Regions from separate parts of the Citrobacter enshiensis genome, predicted to be linked through region 2. Evidence: predicted binding sites of a transcription regulator. Region 2 holds the regulator's gene; the other holds the start of a gene.
What was found. Region 2 encodes Fur, which represses iron uptake genes when iron is present. Its sites were predicted from a motif close to ATAATAATGAGAACNACTATCAA; they were not measured.
Positions count from the first base shown of each region.

Region 1: a site for Fur is predicted at 2,967-2,989, ahead of P2W74_RS13600 (TonB-dependent siderophore receptor). Genes of this name have one in related genera too.

Region 1 covers NZ_CP119862.1:2,799,905-2,805,912, reverse strand. Annotated here, with positions in the region: gene ldcA (muramoyltetrapeptide carboxypeptidase) at 1-903, opposite strand, end outside; gene emtA (membrane-bound lytic murein transglycosylase EmtA) at 1,064-1,675, shown strand; gene ycgR (flagellar brake protein YcgR) at 1,688-2,422, opposite strand; gene P2W74_RS13605 (GlsB/YeaQ/YmgE family stress response membrane protein) at 2,625-2,879, shown strand; gene P2W74_RS13600 (TonB-dependent siderophore receptor) at 3,016-5,121, shown strand; gene P2W74_RS13595 (alpha,alpha-trehalase) at 5,163-6,008, opposite strand, start outside.
Region 2 covers NZ_CP119862.1:3,351,834-3,357,841, forward strand. Annotated here, with positions in the region: gene ybfF (esterase) at 1-553, shown strand, start outside; gene ybfE (LexA regulated protein) at 682-975, shown strand; gene fldA (flavodoxin FldA) at 1,126-1,656, shown strand; gene fur (ferric iron uptake transcriptional regulator) at 1,944-2,390, shown strand; gene P2W74_RS16145 (ChiQ/YbfN family lipoprotein) at 2,487-2,819, opposite strand; gene chiP (chitoporin ChiP) at 2,869-4,275, opposite strand; gene glnS (glutamine--tRNA ligase) at 4,723-6,008, opposite strand, start outside.

The DNA of each region.
Region 1 (6,008 bases), 550 kb from region 2:
TACGGGATGACCCGATATCGTGAGTTGGGTGGCATCTTTCGCATTTTTCAGCACCGCGTGTGCGCCTAATGGCAGGGTCACAGTGCGTTGCTCATGACCAAAATCCAGGCCAGTAATCAGCGGCACAGACAGACGTGAGCGCAAAAAGGTGTATACCGCGTCGAGGTCGTAACCCGCATCATACTCGTTTGGCGTACTGCCGCTAAAGCTGCCCAGCACAATCGCGTTTTGCCGGTTTAAAATACCGGCATCAAACAGTTGCAACAGCATACGCTCAACGCGGAAAGGATGCTCATTAATGTCTTCCAGCACCAGTATGCCGTTTTCAATTTTTGGCATCCACGGTGTGCCGATGAGCGAAATCAGCATCGCCAGATTGCCGCCCCACAGTGTCCCTTCGGTCTGACAGGCTGGCCCCTGACCTTGCCACTCCACGGTATATTGCGCGTTGCGTAGCGCGAGCCAGAAATGGTATTCCGTGAAGGCATTCATTTCTTCAGCGCCAAAGTTAGCCGCCAGCATTGGGCCGCTAAAGGTGATGACGTTGCCGTGGGCGAGTAAACCGGACTGAATGGCGGTAAAGTCGCTGTGTCCGCAGATCAGTAACGGATTGTGCTGTTGTCGGGCCGTCAGGGCCTGCCAGTCAATGTTCTCCAGCAAACGGCTGGCGCCGTAACCGCCACGCACCGGCATCACAATGGTATCGGCAGTGGTCAGGCTGGCGAGGGAATTCACGTCGGCCAGGCGTTCTGCTTCCGTTCCGGCAAAGCGCTGTTCACGGCGATGGATGACAGAAGCGTTATTCACCTGATGCCCCGTTTCCCTAAGGCGCGTAAGCCCGCGTAATGCAGCTTGTTGGTTGATGCAGTAGCCCGATGGAGCAATTAAATGAAACAAAGACATGGCAATTCCTTGCTGACAATAGAATGCAAATGTATATCATGCCGCATATATTAGAACGTTTTGCCGGGTAGTGCTTTGCTTATCCGGCCTGCTGAAGTTTCAGCGCAACGTTGTGTTGTTGTCACCTCAACGATGGATTCCGGCGAAAAGGATAGACGAAGTGAAATTGAGATGGTTTGCTTTTTTAATCGTGTTACTGGCGGGTTGTAGTTCAAAACAGGATTATAAAAATCCGCCCTGGAATGCGGAAGTTCCGGTCAAACGCGCGATGCAATGGATGCCGATCAGCGAAAAAGCCGGTGCGGCCTGGGGCGTGGACCCGCAGCTGATCACCGCGATTATCGCGATTGAATCCGGCGGTAACCCTAATGCGGTCAGTAAATCGAATGCCGTAGGATTGATGCAGTTGAAAGCCTCTACCTCCGGACGGGATGTGTATCGCCGAATGGGGTGGAGTGGCGAACCGTCGACCAGCGAGTTGAAAAATCCGGAACGTAATATCTCCATGGGTGCCGCCTATCTGAGCATTCTGGAAAACGGTCCGCTGGCCGGAATCGAAGATCCGCAGGTGATGCAATATGCGCTGGTGGTTTCCTACGCGAACGGGGCCGGGGCGCTGCTGCGCACGTTCTCCTCTGACAGGAAAAAAGCGATCAGCAAGATCAACGATCTTGACCCTGATGAGTTTATCGAACATGTTGCCGATAACCATCCTGCGCCACAGGCACCGCGCTACATCTGGAAACTTCAGCAAGCGCTGAATGCCATGTAACCGGGGTTGATGTTACTCGCGCACCTTATTCGCTTTTTCCCGCGCTTCGCGCTCCAGCGAAAAGATAATCCGCTGTAATTGCCGCTCCACCGCCGGGCTGACGTTAAGAAAACGCAGACTCAGGCGGGGAGTGGTGATCGTTTCATTTTTCCCGTCGATCACTTTACGCTCGCTAATCGAGATGAGCTGCGCGTCAAAATGGAAAATTCCCCATTCGCCCATGTTGAGTTCAATCTGAGAAAACCGCATTCCCTCCTTCAACCCTTCGGGTTTGGCGCCTTCCAGCAACGCGCCCATTCCGCCGAGAGAGAGGTCGAATAAGCGAAAACGCAGCGTGCTGTTGTCCGGCATTTTTGCCGAGCAGACGTAGGGAGGATGCAGCGGGGCGCAGATACGGAAATATTCGCGTCGTTGTACAAACCACAGGGTGGGCGGTAGTGCAGTCATAAACGCCGGAAGCTGCTGGTATTCGCCGCTCTGCAGCTGCGGTAACGTAAATTCGACTTTCGCACCCTGCGTTTCGGCGGTAATGGTTATCTGTCTGGCGCGCTGAACAGCAAGATTTTCATTCTCCTGACTGCCGAAATCCATCACCAGACTCTCCGGGCTGACCGAGAGAATTTTGCTGATGAGCTGGCCTCCCGACCAGGAAATGCGTAACGGAACCTGATTTTTATTGAGGTCACGAAGAACGCCTAACACCGCCAATGGATTTTGCTTCAGGAACTGCTCATGGTAATGACTCACGCCTAATGACTCCTGGATACCTGACAGACTGTCGTCAATTATCGGCATTTCGTGGCAGAACTTAATACAAATGGGTGAAATTTTTTTTCAAACTGAACGAATTAAGGCGGCCCCCAAAAGCACAGAATCGTGGCTTGCCTATACTTAGGGTGCGAGTGCAAGAGCGTCTTGCGCATGCGTTCACTGGAAAGAGGGCCTGAAAATGGGAATTATTGCCTGGATTGTTTTTGGTCTGATTGCAGGTGTTATCGCCAAACTGATCATGCCGGGCCGTGATGGTGGAGGTTTTTTCCTGACCTGCATTCTCGGTATCGTGGGTGCAGTTGTCGGTGGATGGTTGGCGACCATGTTTGGCATTGGCGGCAGTATCAGTGGATTCAATTTGAATAGTTTCCTGGTGGCCGTCGTTGGTGCGATTCTTGTGCTGGGCGTCTTTCGACTCCTGCGGCGAAATTAACAGAACGGCTCCTGCGGGGGCCGTTTTTCTTTCCGCAGGTTCCGTAACTACGTGAATGTAAAGGGGGAGGGATCGCTTGATTTGTTAATGAAAATGCGAATAATTGTCGTTCCATTTCTCATATAATAATTAACCCATGAAAACCACCCATTGTTTTACGTTGCGCGCGCTCTCTGGATGTATCACCCTGGCACTGACACTCCCGTCCTATGCCGAAGAATCAACCATTGTCGTGACGGCCGCCGGTCAGGAGAGTCTGCTGCCCGCCTGGACCAACAGCGCCACCAAGTCGGCTGTGCCGGAAAGCAAAACGCCGCAGGTCATTAACACCATCGACAGTAAAGAGATCGAGCAGCGCCACGCGAACTCGGTGAATGAGATCTTACGCTACGCGCCGGGCGTATCTACGGAAGTGCGGGGCAGTACCTCGTACATGAGCGAATACAAAATTCGTGGTTTTACGGTAGAGCAGGAGTATTACAACGGCCTGCAGCTCCCCTATAACGTGACTGGCAATACCAAGGCACGGATCGATCCCCTGATGATTGAAAGCGTGGATATCCTGAAAGGTCCGGCATCGGTGCTTTATGGGAATGGATCGCCTGGCGGGCTGGTTAACATTCAGGGGAAAAAGCCGCAAGCGGAACAAAAAACGGAAATGGGCTTTACGACCGGGACCCGCAATCTGAAAGAAGGTTATCTGGATTCGACCGGGCAAATCAGCGACAGCGACTGGAACTACCGTCTGCTGGGCAAAGCGACGGAAGGTGACGATCAGCCGCACACCACGCGTTATGAAAACTATCTGGTGGCACCCTCTGTCACCTGGCAGCCGGATAATAAAACGCGCCTGACCATCGATGCGCTGGCGCAGAATACGCCGTCGTTGTCGCCTTCCAACCCGCTGCCCATTGCCTATTTGCGCTCAGGGTATGCCGATCCCCGTGACTATGCCGGGGATGAGTGGAGTGGTTTCAAACAGCGGCAATGGATGCTGGGGTACAGTTTTGAACACCAGTTTGACAATGGCTGGGGTTTTACGCAGAAAGCCCGCTATTTTGATGTCGATACGCACCAGCGTAGCGTCTACTCAACCGGGAATGGCACGAATCCGGTGTGGGAATTAAATCGTTTTGCGTACACCACCGATGAAGATCTGAAGAGCGTTAATATCGACAACCAGGTGACCAAAACGCTTGAACTGGGTGACTGGAAACATCATTTTCTGGCGGGTTTTGACTACCAAAAACTCGACAGCCATTACTTGTATCGTTATGCCAGCAACACGCCGGGGATCGATATGCGCGATCCGAACTATCATCAAATTCACAGCGATGAACTCGGGCTTTATACCGCGCAGAAAAACCGACTTTCCTACCAGCAGAATGGCTACTATTTGCAGGATCAGGTGGAATTTGGCGGGCTGAATCTGCTGGCGAGCGTACGTTACGACGACTACCGTTCCACCACCACGGATGATATGCAAAACGGCGATAAAACATGGATCTCGCAGGATCGCGTAACCAAGCGTCTTGGCGCGCTGTACGCCTTCGAAAATGGCATCTCCCCGTTCATCAGCTACTCCGAAGGCTTTAAGCCGATTTCGCCACAAGGTACATTGACGGCAAAGGATGTGAAGCCGACCACCAGCAAGCAGGTTGAGGGCGGGGTGAAATACCTGCTGGCAGAATATGCCACCACCTTTACCGCCTCGGTGTTCAACATTCGCCAGAAAAACGTCCTCTCCGCTACGCCAACCTGGGATTACCGTCAGACCGGCGAGATAGAGTCGAAAGGGGCAGAGGTATCTGTCGTGAGCCGCCCGGCGGATAACATCACGCTGATCGCCAACTACGCCTATACCCATGCCATCAATACCGAAGATGAGACTTACGAAGGTAAGCGCCCGACGCAGGTACCCGAAAACGCGTTTAACCTGTGGGGCGACTACACCTTTGATGAGACGGTTCTGCGAGGACTGAATATGGGCGCCGGAGCGCGTTATACCGGGCCGATGGAGATCTCACCGGATAACAAAGGGGGCAAGCTTGGCGGCACCACGCAGTACGACATGGCCGTATCTTATCGTCTGGGGGAAGCGCTCCCGTCGCTGACTGGCGTCACGTTGAAAGCCAGCGCGCAGAATATTACCAACAAAGAGACCTTCAGCTGTTATGACAGCACCAACTGCTGGATTGGTCGCGACCGCACGGTTCAGGTCGGCGCGAGCTACAGTTTCTGATAAAAGCTGACCCGGCGCTCTGCCGGGTCATTTCATCCTGCTTACGGGGTAGAGGGTGTCGCCTGCTTTTGTGGCGCAGGCTGCGCGGTCTCTGTCGGCGTGGGGCGCGTAGTGGGTACGTTGTCGCACGGTTTTTCTTTGGGGCAAATCAGATCGAGCATTTTCAGAGTAACGCCGTTAGTCCAGCCAAACCCATCCTGCAGCGGATACTCGCCACCACCGCCACCCGTCCCGGTGCTGCTAACATCATACTTCTCGACCAGCTTTTTCTCGCGCTCCCAGGTGTGTTGAACATTGGTCAGAAAACGCCAGCTGACATCCATGGCCACCGTATCCTGACCATAATTTTGTAACCCTTCGGTCGCGACCCACTGTAACGGCGCCCAGCCATTGGGGGCATCCCACTGTTGCCCGCTTTTCACCGACGTCGTGGCAAGGCCGCCTGGTTGCAGTAAATGCGCCTGGGTTGCCGCCGCCACTTTGCTGGCCCGATCGTTTGCCGCAGCATTCACATACAGCGGGAACAGCGTCGCCGCCGTCAGTTGATTACGGACTTTTTTGCTCTTCAGATCGTAGTCAGCGTACCACCCCTCTTGTGCATTCCACAGATGGTCCTCGATCCCTTTTTGTCTCGCACTGGCGAGGGTTTCGTACTGGCTGGCTTTGGCATCGTCGCCTGCGGCTTTACTGGCGCGGGCGAGAATTTTTTCCATTTTATACAGCAGCGCATTGAGGTCGACAGGGACGATACTGGTAGTTCGGGTGGTACTGAGTTGTTGCGGATCATCCATCCAGCGGGAGCTAAAATCCCAACCGGAGGCGGCCGCCGATCGCAGGTCGCGATAAATTTCCGTGGCCGGGCGATTCGGATTGCTCTTCGCGGTGGC
Region 2 (6,008 bases):
CCTGGACGCTGCGAATATCGAAAAAGCCACCTTCATTGGTCACTCAATGGGCGGAAAAGCCGTCATGGCGCTGACCGCACTGGCGCCGGATCGTATTGATCAACTGGTGGCGATTGATATTGCGCCGGTTGATTATCACGTGCGCCGCCACGATGAGATCTTTGCCGCGATCAACGCCGTGACCGAATCTGACGCGCAAACACGCCAGCAGGCGGCAGCCGTCATGCGCCAGCACCTCCAGGAAGAAGGCGTGATCCAGTTCCTGTTAAAGTCGTATGTCGATGGCGAGTGGCGCTTTAACGTGCCCGTATTGTGGGAGCAGTACCCGCATATCGTGGGGTGGGAAACCATTCCCGCCTGGGATCATCCGGCATTGTTTATCCCAGGCGGCAATTCCCCCTACGTCACCGAGGCCTATCGTCACGATTTACTGACCCAATTTCCTCAGGCCCGGGCGCATGTGATTGCGGGTGCTGGCCATTGGGTGCATGCAGAAAAACCGGATGCCGTGCTACGCGCGATACGCCGGTATCTGGCGGATAAGGCTAACTGATTAAAAACTCAGCGTCCGCGCGCGATTACGTGCGTGGACGTTGGCGTGCCTCACTCGCTGATGTATGATGGCGCGCTATCCATCCGGGCATACGCCTGGCTGATTGTTTCCCCGAAGTCACCAAAATCATGGCCAAAGAACAAACGGACCGTACGACATTAGATCTGTTCGCGCACGAGCGTCGCCCGGGACGACCCAAAACCAATCCGCTTTCGCGTGATGAACAGCTACGCATTAACAAGCGTAATCAGCTTAAACGCGACAAGGTTCGTGGGCTTAAGCGTGTCGAACTGAAGCTGAATGCTGATGCCGTGGATGCGCTGAATGAACTGGCGGAAGCACGCAATATGAGCCGCAGTGAGCTCATTGAAGAGATGCTGACAAACCAGCTTATCTCGCTGCGTGGCCAGGGGTCTGTCTGAATTTCTGCTCTAAATCATAAATCGTGTAGCACAGAGTGCAGTCCTGCGTGTTTGCTGTTTCCGCATGCCTGACTGATCTGCTATGATTGCCCTTATCCGTGGGCAATACGCCACCACCATTTCAATAAGTTTCAAGAGGTTATTTTACTCATGGCAATCACTGGCATCTTTTTCGGCAGCGACACCGGTAATACCGAAAATATCGCAAAAATGATTCAAAAACAGCTTGGTAAAGACGTTGCCGATGTTCATGACATTGCGAAAAGCAGTAAAGAAGACCTGGAAGGGTATGACATTCTGCTGTTAGGTATTCCAACCTGGTACTACGGTGAAGCACAGTGCGACTGGGATGACTTCTTCCCTACCCTCGAAGACATTGATTTCAATGGTAAACTGGTGGCTCTGTTTGGCTGCGGCGATCAGGAAGACTACGCAGAATACTTCTGCGATGCGCTGGGCACCATCCGCGACATTATCGAACCGCGCGGCGCGACCATCGTAGGTCACTGGCCAACCGCTGGCTATCACTTCGAAGCTTCCAAAGGTCTTGCTGATGACGATCATTTTGTCGGTCTGGCTATCGACGAAGACCGTCAGCCGGAACTGACCGCTGAGCGCGTTGAAAAATGGGTTAAACAGATTTCTGCCGAACTGCATCTCGACGAAATCATCAACGCCTGATTTCGTGCGGCGCAGAAACTATCTGCGCCGCATCAATAGATAAAACCAATCAAAATAATTGCTACAAATTTGTAACTTTCCTGCCCATCCCTGTACAATGTTCGGGTGTTATTCTGGTATTGCACAGTGTGATTGTAGGCAGTACCACGTTTTGATTAATAATATTTGCCCGAGGCTTGCAGTTTTCATTTAGACATGGCAGTTCTATAATGATACGCATTCTCTCAAGTGCAATTACTGTCACTTCTTTAATGAAGTGAATCGTTTAGCAACAGGACAGATTCCGCATGACTGACAACAATACCGCATTAAAGAAGGCTGGCCTGAAAGTAACGCTTCCTCGTTTAAAAATTCTGGAAGTTCTTCAGGGACCGGATAACCATCACGTCAGTGCGGAAGATTTGTATAAACGTCTGATCGACATGGGTGAAGAAATTGGTCTGGCGACCGTGTATCGCGTGCTGAACCAGTTCGATGACGCCGGTATCGTGACCCGCCACAATTTTGAAGGCGGTAAGTCCGTTTTTGAACTGACTCAACAGCATCATCATGATCATCTTATTTGCCTCGATTGTGGCAAAGTGATCGAGTTCAGCGATGATTCTATCGAAGCGCGCCAACGTGAAATTGCGACTAAGCATGGTATTCGTTTAACCAACCATAGCCTCTATCTTTACGGTCACTGCGCTGAAGGCGATTGCCGCGAAGACGAACACGCGCACGACGCAAAGTAATATGCCCCCCAAAGAGCCAACCACGCGGTTGGCTTTTTTATGCCCAAAAAAAGACCCGCTATCAAAGCAGGTCTTTTTCCCTTCCAGTGAGTACATTTACTGTACTGTGTTTTTACTGCGAATTTCTTTCCAGATTTTATCGCAATCGGCTTGTACCGCCTGACCATTGCCCGTACGTGTCGCCTGAATACATTGCTGGTAATCCAGTACCCGCACGCTTTCTTCGTTAGCAAACTGCTTATGCTGGTCTTCTTTTTTCAGCACATTTAATACGCTTTGGCAGGCTTCGATTTTTTCCGGTGAACCTTGCGCGGTGTTAATGCACGCACTGTATGCCTCTTTAAGGCGGCTATCTTCCTTGGGTGCGGGAGATTGCGCGCAGGCCACCAGCCCTGACGCCATAATGGCGATGAGTAACATTTTTTTCATATAACGGTCCTCAACGATGCGGCAGAGAAATACCCTGCCGCGACTGGCATCAGAAAATAGTGAATGGGGCGATAACCATGAACTTCACGTCACGCTCATCCTGGAAGATGTTGCCATAACCGCCGCTCCAGCTTGGGATGTTGGAGTGGTTGTCATACTCGGTGAAGTGCAGTTTAAACATGGTGCCTTTGGCACGTCCTTCTTGCATGGTATAAACCGCATCAAGACTGTAGGAGGATTCTTCGATGGTTTTGTTTTTGTCGTAGAACGCATCCGGGTTGCTCTGCCAGGTAGCCGGTTTTGCATCCCAGGCATAGACGTACGATGCTCCCAGCGCCATACCTGGCAGATTCCAGTTCTTCAGGTCATACATCGCGCCGAAGAAGACCGCTTTTTCGCCGTTGGCGTTAAAGTCGGAACGGTTATCCCACCAGACATCCAGACGACCGTTTGAGGAGGCGTAGGTCGGCGTCATACGCTGCAAGAAGTAACCCTGCTGCCCGTCCGCTTTAACCCAGGTTCCTTCCAGACGCAGATCGACCACTTCCGCCACTTTGTAACCGAAAGTCAGTGCCTGCAACCATGCAGTGCCGTCGTAGATATCGTTCACACTGCGGTCATCAACTTTATCGCGTGCGCCGTAGAACTGGTAACTGGTGGTAAACGGATTCCCACCCAGATCGAATTTGTAGCTGGCTTTGGCAAAGTACTGATCGACATAGCCCTCAGACTGACCAAAGGCAGCCTCAAGAATAAGGTCATTTTTGAAATCGTATTTTGCGCCAACGGAGTGGAGGTAATCGACTTTGGTCTTTTTATCAGCCTGGTAGAATTTATCCACTTCAATGTGCCACGGCGCTTTATACTCGTTGGCCCACATATAGGAGAAGCTCAACGCACCCGCATCGCCATAGTCAAAGTTGGCTCCGGCTTCTGCCCCTTGATAGGTACCCGGCATAAAGCTCCAGTGCGGCGCTAACAGCGTCTGTCCGGTTGGCTGAATATAACCGGCACGTGCCCAGGTCGGACCATATTTAAATTTTGCAGCGGCTTTATAAAGGCTGATACCACTCTTATCGCCAGAGTAATCTTCGTCATAGCCTTTATTTTTTTTCGAGAATGCAATTTCGTTAGGGTGTCCGCTGTCGTCACTTTCCGCCATTTCAATTGCGGTAAACGCCGCAATATCCAGACCGAACATATCCGCTGCATAACCCGACTGGAAATCCAGGTTGGCGTTCCAGGTCGCGTGTGAAAGGTTGGTTTTGTATTTGTCTTCATCCGTGACGTCTTTACGGTCACGCTCACGCTGCCAGTAATAAATACCGCCTGTTAAAGTCGAATCGTCGATAAAGCCCGCGGCGCTTGCCTGCGGCGCAACCATCCAACCCGACATTGCTGTGATACCGGCAATAGCCAGCGCCAGCGTACTACGTTTGCCACTAAACGTACGCATATGTTAATCCTCTTTGACGTATAAAATGCTGCCGCCAAAGGCGAACAGCTAAAAATAAAAATTAAAAATAGCGCTGAGAAAACCTCATTGACTACAGTGAACAGACTATTTTTCGCGACGCGAATTATCAATCTCTTTCTGTAACCAGTATGTAATAATATGAGCGACCGCACATATTTCATTGCTTTTTGTTACACATTCAACAAATGCGAAAAATTATCATTAAAATGAAAAATACCGTTGATTTCCATGAAGATGAAAACGGTTACAGCGTTGAATTTAGTCACGACCTAAATTTCTGAGCACACTCATCAAAAAATCATTTATCGGATTAATTATTTTTTAGGTGCAATTAATTCGCTCTGCAAACAGAGGATGTAGCGGAACTTAAGCGAAAAAAAACGCCGCGAAGCGCGGCGTTAATCGAATGGGATTGTGTCGTGTGGCTTATTCGCCCACTTTCGCCCACGTATCACGTAAACCGACAGTACGGTTAAATACCAGTTTGTCAGCCGTTGCATAGCGGCTGTCGAGGCAGAAGTATCCCTCACGCTCGAACTGGAAGGCTTTACCCGCAACCGCAGTCTTCAGCGACGGTTCTGCGAAGCCCTGCTTGATCACCAGAGAATCCGGGTTCATCGCCGACAGGAAATCTTCCGCCGCGCCCGGATTCGGTATGCTGAAAAGGCGATCGTACAGACGAATTTCAACCGGCAATGCGTGCGCAGCACTCACCCAGTGAATAACGCCTTTTACTTTACGACCGTCAGCCGGATCTTTGCTCAGGGTGTCTGCATCATAGGTACAGAAGATGGTGGTGATATTACCTTCCGCATCTTTCTCTACACGCTCTGCTTTGATCACGTACGCATTACGCAGACGCACTTCTTTCCCCATCACCAGACGTTTGTACTGCTTGTTGGCTTCTTCACGGAAATCAGCACGGTCGATCCAGATCTCACCGCTGAACGGAACTTCACGGCTGCCCATTTCCGGTTTGTTCGGATGGTTAGGCATGGTGACCATTTCGCCTTCGCCCTGGTAGTTCTCGATAACCAGTTTCACCGGGTCGATAACCGCCATTGCGCGCGGGGCGTTTTCGTTCAGATCTTCACGGATGCAAGATTCCAGCGATGCCATCTCAATGGTGTTGTCCTGCTTGGTGACGCCGATGCGTTTGCAGAACTCACGGATAGCGGCAGCCGTGTAACCACGGCGACGCAGACCAGAAATCGTCGGCATGCGCGGGTCATCCCAGCCTTCTACGTGCTTTTCCGTCACCAGCTGATTCAGCTTACGTTTGGACATCACGGTGTATTCCAGATTCAGGCGCGAGAATTCGTACTGGCGCGGGTGAACCGGGATCGTGATGTTGTCCAGCACCCAGTCGTACAGGCGACGGTTGTCCTGGAATTCCAGCGTACACAGGGAGTGCGTAATGCCTTCCAGCGCATCGCTGATGCAGTGGGTGAAGTCGTACATCGGGTAGATGCACCACTTGCTGCCCGTCTGATGATGATCGGCAAATTTAATGCGATACAGCACCGGATCGCGCATGACGATAAACGGCGACGCCATATCAATTTTGGCGCGCAGGCACGCTTTGCCTTCTTCAAAACCGCCAGCCCGCATTTTCTCAAACAGCGCGAGGTTCTCTTCTACGCTGCGATCGCGGAACGGGCTGTTTTTGCCAGGCGCTGTCAGCGTGCCGCGGTATTCGCGGATCTCATCAG